Regions from separate parts of the Sporosarcina jeotgali genome, predicted to be linked through region 1. Evidence: a T-box and tRNA genes for the amino acid it is inferred to sense, from the RefSeq annotation. Region 1 holds a T-box; the other holds one or more tRNA genes.
What was found. The T-box of region 1 lies ahead of trpS (tryptophan--tRNA ligase). A T-box ahead of a tRNA ligase gene usually reads a tRNA of that ligase, here a tRNA-Trp.

Region 1 (7,283 bases):
TGATACCAGGTACTAACAATAGATAACAAGGAACGGGGTATGAGCAATGGGTGTAGGACTTCTAAGTATTGGCAAGTATGTCCCTGAACACGTGCTGACAAACGCAGATCTTGAAAAAAGAATGGATACATCAGACGAATGGATTCGTACGCGCACAGGAATTGAAGAACGCCGAATTGCAGATAATTGTACTGATACATCAGATATGGCTTATGAAGCTGCAAAAGAAGCAATCGAAAAAGCAGGAATCGAGCCTGAACAAATTGGAATGATTTTGGTTGCAACGGTTACGCCTGATCAACCGTTTCCGTCTGTATCAACAATGCTCCAAGCACGTCTTGGTGCTAAAAATGCCGCTGCAATGGATATTTCTGCAGCATGTGCAGGGTTCATGTACGGAGTGGTTACAGCGAAGCATTTCGTGGAAGCCGGCACACACGATTACGTCCTTGTCGTAGGAGTTGAAAAACTTTCTAAAATCACGGACTGGAAAGACCGCAACACAGCAGTTCTCTTCGGAGACGGCGCCGGTGCAGGAATCGTCGGTAAAGTTAGCGGAGACCGCGGTATTCTTGCGTTCGAGCTCGGAGCTGACGGAACAGGCGGCGAGCATCTTTATCAAGACCGTTATTTGAAGATGAATGGCCGTGAAGTGTTTAAGTTTGCGGTTCGTCAAATGGGGCAATCGGCTGTTAACGTTATTGAAAAAGCAGGTCTGTCAAAAGAGGACGTTGACTTCCTAATCCCTCACCAGGCAAACATTCGAATTATGGAAGCATCACGCGAGCGTCTAGAACTTCCTCCAGAAAAAATGTCCAAATCGGTTCATAAATACGGGAATACTTCCGCAGCATCGATTCCGATTTCATTACACGACGATATCGAAGAGGGTCGCGTGAAAGACGACGACATTCTCGTACTTGTCGGTTTTGGCGGCGGCCTCACTTGGGGCGGCATTTGCATGCGCTGGGGCAAGTAAGTTAACTGGAAAAACAGCACACTAAACCATACAGATGGAAGCAACTATGCTATCTATGAAACGAAGGAGAGTTCAACTAATGGAAAAGCGACGCGTAGTCATTACCGGAATCGGGGCCGTTTCCCCGGTAGGAAATACGGCGGAGGAGTCATGGCAGTCCGTTCTTGACCGCAAGTCTGGGATCGGACCGCTGACACGTCTCGATACAGAGTTATTCCCAGTGAAAGTAGCTGCGGAAGTGAAAGACTTTGACATCGAAGAGTACTTGCCAAAGAAAGAAGCTCGTAAAATGGACCGTTTCACACATTACGCAATGGCGGCTTCCATCATGGCGATGAAAGATGCAGGTCTTGAAGAGCTGGATGCAGAGACAGCGCTCCGTACAGGGGTCTGGATCGGATCAGGAATCGGGGGAATGGAGACACACGAAAAGCAGTTCCTGACATTCCAGGAAAAAGGCTATCGCCGCGTCAGTCCGTTTTTCGTACCCATGATGATTCCGGATATGGCTTCCGGTCAAGTCTCAATTCACTTCGGTGCAAAAGGCATAAATTCATGTACGGTAACCGCGTGTGCGTCAGGCACAAACTCAATCGGAGATGCATTTGAAGTGATTCTCCGCGGTGATGCAGATGTCATGATCACAGGGGGAGCCGAGGCTCCGATCACGACGATGTCTGTAGCAGGATTCTGTGCAAACACAGCGTTATCATTAAATCCGGATCCAAACACAGCATCACGTCCGTTTGATAAAGAACGCGATGGCTTTGTCATTGGTGAAGGTGCAGGAATTCTCATCTTGGAAGAGTATGAGCACGCAGTAAAACGCGGAGCTAAAATCTATGCAGAATTAGTGGGGTATGGGTCTACAGGGGATGCACACCACATTACAGCACCCGCACCTGAAGGCGAAGGCGCAGTCCGTGCCATGCAGCAAGCGATTCAAAAGGCAGGAATCACTCCTGACGAAATTGGCTACATTAATGCACACGGTACAAGTACCGCATACAATGATTTGTTTGAAACGATGGCGGCAAAAACTGTATTCGGAGACCACGCATACAAACTTGCGATCAGTTCAACGAAGTCGATGACGGGTCACTTGCTTGGTGCTGCAGGCGGACTCGAAGCAATCTTCACTGCGAAAGCGCTGCAAGAAGGAATCTTGCCGCCAACAACGAATTTTGAAAATCCGGATCCAGAGTGTGATCTCGACTACATTATTGACGGTCCACGCAAAGCGGACGTCACGTATGCGATGAGCAACTCTCTCGGGTTCGGCGGTCATAACGCCTCTCTTATTTTCAAAAAAATCTAATGGTCTCAACAAAAAGAGCGCTTCTCGGATACTCTCCGATGCAGCGCTCTTTGCATTATACAATTGTCAGTCTTAAATTGTGCATAGCTCTCATATAGTAGGACAAAACTAAAAAAGGATCGATGTCATGACGCGACTGTTCTTTTTCCTGATAAGCTACGGCCTCATTGTAACGACTTGTACGACGATGATTACGTATTTGAATTACACTTCTATGGGATTCGATATGCAGACTGTCGGGCTTTTCATCCTGCAATCAGCAGATTTTGCACTATTTATTGGCGCCATCGTCATGCTGTTGCTTACCGTTTACGTCCGAGTCCCATCGCGGCTTCCATTTTCGTAAGTGTTGCTGATGCAATTGCGTCCGCTTTCAAAGCGCCTTCATCCAGAATCTCATCCAGCTTATCCGACCCCATCAGTTCGTGGTACTTCTCTTGAATCGGTGCTAAGTGATTGATGACGCTCTCCGCAACTCCTGCTTTAAACGCGCCGTAGCCTTGGCCATCATACTTAGCAACAAGCTCTTCAACAGCAGCGCCAGTTAGTGCAGATTCGATAATCAATAAATTCGAGACACCAGGCTTATTCTCGACATCGAAACGGACAACTCCTTCCGAGTCTGTCACAGCGCTTTTAATCTTCTTCTCAATTTGTTTCGGCGTATCCATTAAGAAAATCGTTGCTTTCTGGTTCGGATCCGATTTACTCATCTTTTTCAATGGATCCTGCAGCGACTTAATGCGCGCGCCGACTTTTGGTATGCGCACTTCCGGAATCGTCAGTACATCTGCATAACGGCGGTTGAATCTCTCTGCTAAGTCTCGTGTTAACTCCAAATGCTGTTTCTGATCTTCTCCGACAGGGACAACATTTGTGTTATAAAGAAGAATGTCAGCTGCCATAAGCGGCGGATACGTTAGCAATCCAGCAGAAACTCCATCTTGCCCATCAGATTTATCTTTAAACTGTGTCATCCGTTCAAGTTCTCCGATGGATGAAGTACATTGCATAATCCATCCTGCCTGCGCGTGTGCAGGTACTTCTGATTGAATGAAAAGTACAGACTTCTCCGGATCAATTCCACTCGCAATATACGTGGCTGCGAGCGAACGGATTGCTTGTTTCAGCTCGTCTGGATCTTGCTGAACCGTAATGGCGTGCTGATCCACGATACAGAAAATGCACTCCGCCTCATTCTGCAGCTCGATAAATTGCCGGAACGCTCCAATGTAGTTTCCTAATGTGATAATGCCTGTCGGTTGAACACCTGAAAAAATAGTTGTCATAGCCGTTTCCTCCTTAAATGTAAACACAAAAAACACCGACACATCCCTATATAAATAGGGACGGTCGATGTGCAGGAACCGCGGTGCCACCCGAATTGCCCGAAGGCCACTCAAAACCCCTTAACGCGGGGGAACGCAGTGGAAAAGTAGTGGTATTCTACTCATTCAACCGAGCTCGGGAGCCCATTCCTCCTAACCGCTTCACCTGTTCACACCACCCACAGGCTCTCTTAAGAAGCTAAATTAAAAGTACTTATTCCGTCTAAGCCGTTCTTATAATTGGAGTAATTATAATATGCATATTCAAGGAATGCAAGTCCTATTCCGTTTTAAAATGAATTCTACGGGAATACTCTAAATAATCAACGAAAGTTCATATCAATTTGGAACCTTTTGGAGTTTGAAACGTACTAGTAGACAGGAACACATTTTCACTTCGAATTTGTAATTGATAATACGAAATGAAAAAATTTGATGTTTAATCTCTTTCTAAAATGGGAATAACAGAAGAGATTACATAAATACAGAGTTGAGAACTGGCGATTATTGCGGAATTGTTACAAATAAGAAGCACTTAGGAAATATTTTTTAAAAAGTGTATTCATTGAGAACAAATGTGTGTATAATAGTCAATATGAAGATTAATTTAAAATAATTCTAATGTAAAAAAGTAGTCACCATTATAAGAAGCCGATTGAAAGGGAGTGTCAGCAAATGGGCGTTACATTATTTACATCACCAAGCTGTACATCATGTCGAAAAGCGAAAGCATGGTTAGAGGAACATGAAATTCCTTACGAGGAGCGTAATATTTTCTCTGAACCTCTAAATATTGATGAAATCAAACAAATCCTGCGCATGACCGAGGATGGAACGGATGAAATCATTTCAACTCGCTCAAAGATCTTCCAAAAACTAAATGTTGACGTTGAAAGCCTGCCGCTTCAACGATTATATGAATTAATTCAAGAACACCCAGGTCTTTTGAGAAGACCAATCATCTTAGATGAAAAACGTCTTCAAGTAGGGTATAATGAAGATGAAATACGCCGCTTCTTACCAAGAAAGGTTAGAGCCTATCAGTTACTAGAAGCACGTCGCATGGTAAACTAACGAATACTTATAAATAAGCTGATAGGGGATGTCATGGTGAATGCCGTAAACCTATCAGCTTTTTCCATTCTCCAAGGTTCCGTGCACGATGCGTTAGATGAATTCTACTCAGTAACTTGGCGCAGGCAGCGGCTTTTCTTCGCTAAAAAAATTTTGTCTGCATTCTTCGAGGCAAAACCCTTTCGTTACTGGTGAATTGAACATATAGTAGAAGAAGCATCGCGGGAACGAAAAAAAGAAGTTGGACGTCACGTCTACTTCAGGGGAAAGGAGAGAAAAATCATGGAAATCGAGAGAATCAATGAGAATACGGTCAAATTTTACTTGTCCTATATGGATATCGAAGAGCGGGGCTTTACTCGTGAAGAAGTGTGGTATAACCGCGATAAGAGTGAGGAATTGTTTTGGGATATGATGGAGGAAATCGATTCGGAGTCTGACATTGAGTTTGAGATTGAAGGACCTTTATGGATTCAAGTACATGCAATGAGTGGCGGGATTGAAGTTCTAGTTACTCGTGCGCAGCTCCCTGAAGATGGAGAATCGACGGAATATCCTTATGGCATTGACGATCCTCGGAAACTCTTCCAGCCTGAACTTGAAGCATCGATTGACTCTTCGGAGTCGACAAATGAGCCTGTTGCAGAAAGCAGAATGGCAACAGCGCGTGAGTTGTTCGTTTTCAAAGAATTTGATGATTTAATCCCTTTGGCTTCTCAACTTTCTAACTTTGACGAAACGACTGCATTGTATGCATTCGAAGAGAAGTATTATTTGTATATAGATTATAGCTCATCAGATAAAGAAATCTCTGATAAAATAGATGTTGAAAGCATTATCCTTGAATATGGAACGCCTACGAACTTAACCATCCATCGTTTGAAAGAATATGGAACGGAAGTTATGGGCTCCAACGTATTCCAAACGATTGAATCCTATTTTTAAATGAAGTTGAGCCACCTTCCGAGGTGGCTTTTTTGGTTCGAAATTCCCCTGCTTTCCAACGTTTAAATTGGTAAACACCATATGTGCTCAATTGAAAGATACAAAAACTATGTTTTCAATTGCTATTTTGACTGAAAATTCGTAAACTATTCAGTGAAGGAGTGATTGATATACTAACAGCCAACTTAACTGATGGCACACCCGTTGTTTTGGATGATACCGTCAAACGAGAACATCTGAGAACGTGGCGCACCCATCAACAATTTAATTGTCCACAATGTGGAGAACGCGTGTTATTGAAAGTAGGATCTATCCGAATTCCGCATTTTGCACATGAAGTGGACTCGGCTTGTTCAGCCAGCTTTTCAGAAGGGGAGTCGGTCTCTCACCTTCAAGGAAAGCAGTTGCTGTATTCATTTTTTCAGCGCTTAGAGAAACCTTCTGTGCTGGAACCTTACCTTCCTGAGCTGGCACAACGACCTGACTTACTTGTACAGCATGACGGAGAATCGATTCCGATTGAATTTCAATGCAGCCGGTTACCTGAAGAAGTGAAAAACAGCCGAACTGAAGGCTATCGATCTTTAGGAATGGAGCCTTTATGGATTTTACAAACTCCTGAAAAATATCGTGAGCGCCCTGAAGGCATGGGAATCTATAGTTTTTCAGCTTTCTATCAACTGTTCTTTACAACGAGCTTATCCCCTGAACATACACTGCTCACTCTATCCCCAGATACAAAGCAATTTCATTATTTTAGTCACCTACTTCCTATTGATGGAAATCGCTTTATCGCGATTCATCGCAAATTGCCAACCGAAATCCAAACGTTTCCATTCGCTCGTCCGAAACTTCCTGATAAAGAAATTCTTCTGCATTACTATAAGTCTTACAAAATACATCGAACAACTTACTTGCAACGTTCGATTTTTTTGAATCGGCGTGGCATTCAGGATCCATTTTTACGTCACTGTTACGAACTTAAATTACGTCCAGCTGAACTGCCGCTGTGGATAGGTGTTCCTGTAAAAGGGAATCGTGCATTTTCCGTTCATGATTGTGAATGGCAGCTTGCCTTAATTTACTTATTGCGTCGTTTTGAACTTACGCCTTCAAAAGTCCCTGTGCAGCGATTGCACAAATTTGTACATGCGTATACAGGCTGCAGTGAGCTGCAGGTTGAATCTTGTGTGAGATATTTGCAATTCCTCCAAAGAATTGAATGGAAAAAGAAGGACTCCATCCCGAATGAGCGAATAGAGAAAGAGATTGTTCACATACTTCTAGAGAGATTCCTTGCAATACAGATAGAAAATTGAGAAAATGATAAAAGATTCGATTCCCGAATTATTGGGATCAAGGAGGAATTACATTGGCAGAGAAATTACTCACGCGTGATGAAGTGAATGTAGAAGAAACATGGAACTTAGAAAATATCTTTGAAAGCGATGCTGCCTGGGATGTAGAATACGCCGAAATTGAAAAGCTTTCATCTCAAGCGGAATCTTTCCAAGGAACATTGAATGATGGACCGGAAGCGCTTTTGAAAGCACTTTCTTATCGCGATGAACTCTCGCAGCGATTAGGTAAACTGTATACGTATTCACATTTGAAAACAGATCAGGATACAACAAATAGC
Region 2 (7,283 bases), 1.5 Mb from region 1:
GTCACCAATTCGACTGTTTTCCAAAATTCGTTCTGGTGTAACTGATTTTGGAATGACGATTAAATCATTTTGCAGATGCCAGCGAATAATAACTTGCGCCGCCGTCTTGCGATGTGTTTTCCCGATTTCTCCTAGAACAGCATTATCCAAAAGCTTCCCTCGTGCAAGTGGCGACCACGACGTGACTGCAATGTTATGCGCACTGCAGTAGTCCCGTAAAGGAACTTGTGTCAGCAAAGGGTGCAATTCTATTTGGTTAACCATTGGAGCAATATTCGCAGTTACAGAAAGTTTTTCAAGATGATGGATATGGTGATTGGAAACACCAGGTACTCGAATCATCTTTTCTTCATACAACCGTTCAATAGCACGGTACGTTTCTGCGAATGTTTCGCTAACTGGCCAATGCGTCAAATAGAGGTCTAAATAGTCCAATCCTAATTTATTCAAGGAAGATTCAAATGCCCGTAATGTCTGATCATACCCTTGGTCAGTATTCCAAACCTTGGATGTGATAAAAAGTTCATCACGCGAAATTCCTGAAGTCCGGATTGCTTCTCCAGTTTCAGCCTCATTCTCATAAATCGCTGCTGTATCAACCGCACGGTAACCATGCTCCAATGCATAAGAGATTGCTTCAACCGTTTGCTTGGAATCCGTCATTTTATAAACACCTAGACCAAAACGAGGCATATGTACGCCGTTCGCAAGCTGTTTGGTTTCTGAATAGGTAGCTGCCATAGTAGTACCACTCCTTTGTTTTTACGTATTTCTTATTCTAATCATATCACTCGTCAGGAGGACTGAACACGAATACGCAATAGAATTTGTCAGGCACTTGTCATATATTTTAAAGTGAGTCATTTCCTTTTTGTTGCGGTTCCGGTATAATGATGTTAGAACAACTGATTCAACAGGAGGGTATCTGATGAGACTAATTCTAATCATGGGTGTCTGCTTCGCATTCCTATCCGCAATCTTCACAGGCGGTTATGCTGACAAGCCAGGCAAAGTGAAAAAATAACACATTAAAAAGGATGCAGCTCAATTGAGCTGCATCCTTTTTTAGTGCAAACCAGGGTAACTTTGCTGGCGCAGCGCTTCGTATACAAGTATCGCTGCTGTATTAGACAGATTCAAGGATCGTATATGATCATTCATAGGAATTCGAAGACACGTATCTAAATGCGCTTCTGTCACCTCAGAAGGCAATCCAGTCGTTTCTTTACCAAAGACAAAGAAGATATCTTGATCAACAGTTGAAAAGTCGAAATCGGAGAAAGTCTTTGTCCCAAACTTAGTGATGAAATAGAATATCCCCTCAGGATACTTCTCAAACAATTGATTGATATCCCCGTGATACGTAATATCAACATGCTCCCAATAATCCAGACCTGCCCGTTTCAACATTTTATCATCGGTTGAAAACCCAAGTGGTTCTATTAAATGCAGTTTGGCTCCTGTTCCTGCACAAGTTCGTGCAATATTGCCAGTGTTCGCTGGAATAAGCGGTTCAAAAAGTGCTACGTGTATCGGCATAATTCCACTCCTTCTATTCAGTAACAGCCATCTTCATGACTGCTTTTTTTATTTCCTCCACTACAGTATCTTCCGTCTCTGTTTCTACCACCCGTTCAAGTGTCAGCCGTCCAGTTTCGGATCCTATTTCCCCTATAGCCCAAGCGCATGTATGACGAATCATCGGCCGTGGATCCGTTTCGAGCAGCTCCACCAAATCCGGGATTGCCGCCTCTTCTTTGAAATGTGCTAACGCTAAAATCGCATTGCGCTGAATAGGGTTTTTCCCTCGCCAAGAGCCTGACATATGACCAAAGGTTTCCTTAAACTGAAGATTTGACAACTTTAATATCGGTTGAAGTAAAGGCTTTACGAGTTCAGCTTCAGGCACGAACGATTCTTGATCCAAATTATATTTCCGTTTGTTTTTCGGACATACAGTTTGGCACGTATCACACCCATAGATGCGGTTCCCCACTTCTTTACGGAACTCTTCAGGGATTGGCTGCTTCGTTTGCGTCAAGAAAGCAATACAGCGCTGTGCATTCAATTGCCCCCCTTGTATCAAGGCACCTGTCGGACACGCATCCAGGCATAGTGTGCACTCCCCGCATTGATTCTCCATTGGAACATCCGGTTCAAAAGGCAAATTTGTAATCATTTCGCCTAAATAGACATAGGAACCGAATTCTGGCGTTATAATAGAACAATTTTTCGCAGACCAGCCGATTCCTGCACGTTCTGCAACAGCCCGATCAGCCAGCTCTCCCGTATCTACCATTGAGCGTGTTTTCACTTCCGAAGAACGCTCATGTAAGAACTCTTCCAATAATGCTAACTTTTCGCGTAAGACCGTATGATAATCGGTTCCCCATGAAGCCCGGCAAAACATTCCGCGCCGCTCACCTTTCTTCCCTTTCGGTGCATCAGTCATCTTGGAAGGATAGGCAACCGCAATGGAAATGATACTCTCTGCACGATCTAATAGTAAAGCAGGTTCTGTTCTTTTTTCAACGTCACTTTCTTCAAATCCTGATTGATAGCCAAGGTCCTGCTGCCGCTTCAATCGATTTTTCAACTCCAAGAAAGGAGCTGCTGTTGTAAAGCCGATCTTATCAACACCAATTTCCAAAGCATAAGCCACTAAGTCTTTTTGCAATTGAGCGATATTCACCATCTGCCACCTCCCTTATGATAAACTTGAGAAAAATATGAACAGGATGATTTTATGAAATTCTATCTAGAACCTTCAATAGTTGATGCTGTTCCTGATTTCAAAGTAGCCATCATCCATTATAACAGGACAACCGTATCTGACTCTCCCCAAATGCTAAAAGGAAGACTGCAATTATTTCAAGAACAACTCTTCTTTGAACTGGAAGAACGTTCTTTTGATGAGATCGACGGAATCCGGGAATGGCGCAATGTTTGGAAGGCACTTGGTGCTGATCCTGCCCGCTATCGCCCCTCAGTTGAAGCATTATATCGACGCATCAGTAAACAAGCTTACATGGAAAGTCATTCGAGTGCAATTGACTTGAATACCTTGTTTAGCCTTCAATACGGAATTCCTTCCGGTATGTATAACTTAGAAACATTAACTGGCGATATACGTGTAACGATAGGACATGCAGAAGATGGATACGATGGATTAAATGGCAGATTCAATTCATTACATAACATGCCAATCCTAAAGGACGGATACAGTCCTTTCGGCAGCCCCTATGCAGACTCTGTCCGGAGTGCAATCACCGAAGAGACAACAGAAATACTTCATGTATTATTCCTGCGTCCTGAGATGAATGTAGAAGAAGCACAACGCCTTGCAAAAGCATGCGGGACGATGTTTACGAGCATTAATGGGGGTGAAGCAACAGCCGCTATTTTATGTGCTGAGAACCCTTCTATAGAGGTTACAGACTTACCGCCTCGACAAGATGCTAAGTATTAACTTCATTACTACCTATTATAATAGTGTTAGGTTGGAAACCCGCAGATCTACAGAGTGCGGGTTTTTTCGCATGGCATGCATGAACCCATTTAGGACCTGAGATCAATGAGGATTCTTGAAAATAGACAACAACAAAAAAAGAACAACCGAAGTTGTCCTTTTCTGAGATACCCGAGGCCGGACTTGAACCGGCACGCCTTGCGGCATCGCATTTTGAGTGCGACGTGTCTGCCATTCCACCACTCGGGCAAACTAGTAAAATAAAATAAACGGAAACCATATATTGGAGGCGGCAACCGGAATCGAACCGGTGGTAAGGGTGTTGCAGACCCGTGCCTTACCGCTTGGCTATGCCGCCGTAGAATAAGTGGAGCGGAAGACGGGATTCGAACCCGCGACCCCGACCTTGGCAAGGTCGTATTCTACCACTGAACTACTTCCGCTAATAACTGGGGTAGCTGGATTCGAACCAACGAGTGACGGAGTCAAAGTCCGTTGCCTTACCGCTTGGCTATACCCCAAAAATAAAAAAGGGGCGGCTGAGGGGAATTGAACCCCCGAGTGCCGGAATCACAATCCGGTGCGTTAACCACTTCGCCACAACCGCCATAATAATAAGATGTTTCAAGTCAAGAGACAAGTAAGATAAATGGCAGGGGCAGTAGGAATCGAACCCACACCAAAGGTTTTGGAGACCTCTATTCTACCGTTAAACTATGCCCCTGTAAAGAATGGTGGTGGGGGACGGATTCGAACCGCCGAACCCGGAGGGAGCGGATTTACAGTCCGCCGCGTTTAGCCACTTCGCTACCCCACCATAGGGAATTTCATGGTGCCGGCGAAAGGAATTGAACCCTCAACCTACTGATTACAAGTCAGTTGCTCTACCAATTGAGCTACACCGGCATATAAGATGGCTCAGGACGGAATCGAACCGCCGACACAAGGATTTTCAGTCCTTTGCTCTACCGACTGAGCTACTGAGCCATATTGTTTTTAAAGAAAATGGCGGTCCCGACCGGGATCGAACCGGCGATCTCCTGCGTGACAGGCAGGCATGTTAACCGCTACACCACGGGACCATTTGGTTGCGGGGACAGGATTTGAACCTGTGACCTTCGGGTTATGAGCCCGACGAGCTACCACTGCTCCACCCCGCGATAATATTAAAACCGATTAATAAAGATATAATGGTGGAGGATGACGGGCTCGAACCGCCGACCCTCTGCTTGTAAGGCAGATGCTCTCCCAGCTGAGCTAATCCTCCACAATACTATGTGCTGCTGGCATATCTTATTCATAAGAATGTAAATGGTGACCCCTACGGGATTCGAACCCGTGTTACCGCCGTGAAAGGGCGGTGTCTTAACCGCTTGACCAAGGGGCCATACTGTTTATAATAGAGAAGTTAACTGGCGGAGAGCAAGGGATTTGAACCCTTGAGACAGCGTTAACCGTCTACACGATTTCCAATCGTGCTCCTTCGGCCACTCGGACAGCTCTCCATTATGGCTCCGCAGGTAGGACTCGAACCTACGACCGATCGGTTAACAGCCGATTGCTCTACCACTGAGCTACTGCGGAATAGATAAACTATTAAAGGATTTTCACTTAGCAGTGAAAGCCTGGCGACGTCCTACTCTCACAGGGGGAAGCCCCCTACTACCATCGGCGCTGAAGAACTTAACTTCCGTGTTCGGTATGGGAACGGGTGTGACCTCTTCGCCATCATCACCAGACAATTTCACAACACAAGAATTATTATACCATATTCAAGTTGTAAGTGCAAGTGTTAATTTTAATTTCTTTTTAAAAAGTTTTTTAAAAATTAATCACTCAAAACTGGATAAAACCAACATTGAAACTCAAAACAATCACATGATTCTTTAACTTATATTTGGGAAAGTCCTCGATCTATTAGTATCTGTCAGCTCCACATGTCGCCATGCTTCCACACCAGACCTATCCACCTCATCATCTTTGAGGGATCTTACTTACTTGCGTAATGGGAAATCTCATCTCGAGGGGGGCTTCATGCTTAGATGCTTTCAGCATTTATCCCGTCCACACATAGCTACCCAGCGATGCCTTTGGCAAGACAACTGGTACACCAGAGGTGTGTCCATCCCGGTCCTCTCGTACTAAGGACAGCTCCTCTCAAATTTCCTGCGCCCGCGACGGATAGGGACCGAACTGTCTCACGACGTTCTGAACCCAGCTCGCGTACCGCTTTAATGGGCGAACAGCCCAACCCTTGGGACCGACTACAGCCCCAGGATGCGATGAGCCGACATCGAGGTGCCAAACCTCCCCGTCGATGTGGACTCTTGGGGGAGATAAGCCTGTTATCCCCGGGGTAGCTTTTATCCGTTGAGCGATGGCCCTTCCATGCGGAACCACCGGATCACTAAGCCCGTCTTTCGACCCTGCTCGACTTGTAGGTCTCGCAGTCAAGCTCCCTTATGCCTTTGCACTCTACGAATGATGTCCAACCATTCTGAGGGAACCTTTGGGCGCCTCCGTTACTCTTTAGGAGGCGACCGCCCCAGTCAAACTGTCCGCCTGACACTGTCTCCTGCCCGGATCACGGGCAAGGGTTAGAAGTCCAATACAGCCAGGGTAGTATCCCACCATTGCCTCCTCCGAAGCTAGCGCTCCGGTCTCTCAGGCTCCTACCTATCCTGTACAGGCTGCACCGGAATTCAATATCAGGCTACAGTAAAGCTCCACGGGGTCTTTCCGTCCTGTCGCGGGTAATGCGCATCTTCACGCATATTATAATTTCACCGAGTCTCTCGTTGAGACAGTGCCCAGATCGTTACGCCTTTCGTGCGGGTCGGAACTTACCCGACAAGGAATTTCGCTACCTTAGGACCGTTATAGTTACGGCCGCCGTTTACTGGGGCTTCAATTCGAAGCTTCGCTTGCGCTAACCTCTCCTCTTAACCTTCCAGCACCGGGCAGGCGTCAGCCCCTATACGTCACCTTACGGTTTTGCAGAGACCTGTGTTTTTGCTAAACAGTCGCCTGGGCCTATTCACTGCGGCTCTCTCGGGCTATACACCCTACCAGAGCACCCCTTCTCCCGAAGTTACGGGGTCATTTTGCCGAGTTCCTTAACGAGAGTTCTCTCGATCACCTTAGGATTCTCTCCTCGCCTACCTGTGTTGGTTTGCGGTACGGGTACCTCCCACCTCGTTAGAGGCTTTTCTTGGCAGTGTGAAATCAGGGACTCCAGGGTATACACCCCTTGCCATCACAGCTCAATGTTAGAGAAACGGGATTTGCCTCGTTTCACACCTCACTGCTTAGACGCGCATGACCAACAGCGCGCTCACCCTATCCTTCTGCGTCACCCCATCACTCAAACGGTGGGGAGGTAGTACAGGAATATCAACCTGTTGTCCATCGTCTACGCCTATCGGCCTCGACTTAGGTCCCGACTGACCCTGAGTGGACGAGCCTTCCTCAGGAAACCTTGGGCATTCGGTGGAAGGGATTCTCACCCTTCTTTCGCTACTCATACCGGCATTCTCACTTCCAAGCGCTCCACCAGTCCTTCCGGTCCAGCTTCAACGCCCTTGGAACGCTCTCCTACCACTGACACCAAAGGTGTCAATCCGCAGTTTCGGTGATTCGTTTAGCCCCGATACATTTTCGGCGCAGCGCCACTCGACCAGTGAGCTATTACGCACTCTTTAAATGATGGCTGCTTCTAAGCCAACATCCTGGTTGTCTGGGCAGCGCCACATCCTTTTCCACTTAACGAATACTTTGGGACCTTAACTGGCGGTCTGGGCTGTTTCCCTCTCGA

Region 2: it encodes a tRNA-Trp, which carries the amino acid that the T-box ahead of trpS (tryptophan--tRNA ligase) is inferred to sense. The anticodon was not compared.

What each region holds. Positions count from the first base shown of each region.
Region 1 is NZ_CP116341.1:838,747-846,029, forward strand. Features, by position in the region: gene PGH26_RS03820 (beta-ketoacyl-ACP synthase III) at 47-979, shown strand; gene fabF (beta-ketoacyl-ACP synthase II) at 1,059-2,297, shown strand; gene PGH26_RS16195 (YuzI family membrane protein) at 2,425-2,643, shown strand; gene trpS (tryptophan--tRNA ligase) at 2,600-3,586, opposite strand; T-box leader at 3,640-3,860, opposite strand; gene spxA (transcriptional regulator SpxA) at 4,301-4,699, shown strand; gene mecA (adaptor protein MecA) at 4,982-5,644, shown strand; gene PGH26_RS03845 (competence protein CoiA) at 5,806-6,963, shown strand; gene pepF (oligoendopeptidase F) at 7,017-7,283, shown strand, end outside.
Region 2 is NZ_CP116341.1:2,324,925-2,332,207, forward strand. Features, by position in the region: gene PGH26_RS11565 (aldo/keto reductase) at 1-741, opposite strand, end outside; gene trmL (tRNA (uridine(34)/cytosine(34)/5-carboxymethylaminomethyluridine(34)-2'-O)-methyltransferase TrmL) at 1,066-1,539, opposite strand; gene queG (tRNA epoxyqueuosine(34) reductase QueG) at 1,553-2,692, opposite strand; gene PGH26_RS11580 (B3/B4 domain-containing protein) at 2,747-3,469, shown strand; tRNA gene PGH26_RS11585 (tRNA-Leu) at 3,638-3,718, opposite strand; tRNA gene PGH26_RS11590 (tRNA-Cys) at 3,754-3,827, opposite strand; tRNA gene PGH26_RS11595 (tRNA-Gly) at 3,838-3,912, opposite strand; tRNA gene PGH26_RS11600 (tRNA-Gln) at 3,919-3,990, opposite strand; tRNA gene PGH26_RS11605 (tRNA-His) at 4,004-4,076, opposite strand; tRNA gene PGH26_RS11610 (tRNA-Trp) at 4,120-4,193, opposite strand; tRNA gene PGH26_RS11615 (tRNA-Tyr) at 4,202-4,286, opposite strand; tRNA gene PGH26_RS11620 (tRNA-Thr) at 4,300-4,375, opposite strand; tRNA gene PGH26_RS11625 (tRNA-Phe) at 4,384-4,456, opposite strand; tRNA gene PGH26_RS11630 (tRNA-Asp) at 4,476-4,551, opposite strand; tRNA gene PGH26_RS11635 (tRNA-Met) at 4,555-4,629, opposite strand; tRNA gene PGH26_RS11640 (tRNA-Val) at 4,661-4,736, opposite strand; tRNA gene PGH26_RS11645 (tRNA-Glu) at 4,782-4,856, opposite strand; tRNA gene PGH26_RS11650 (tRNA-Ser) at 4,883-4,974, opposite strand; tRNA gene PGH26_RS11655 (tRNA-Asn) at 4,979-5,053, opposite strand; rRNA gene rrf (5S ribosomal RNA) at 5,093-5,208, opposite strand; rRNA gene PGH26_RS11665 (23S ribosomal RNA) at 5,367-7,283, opposite strand, start outside.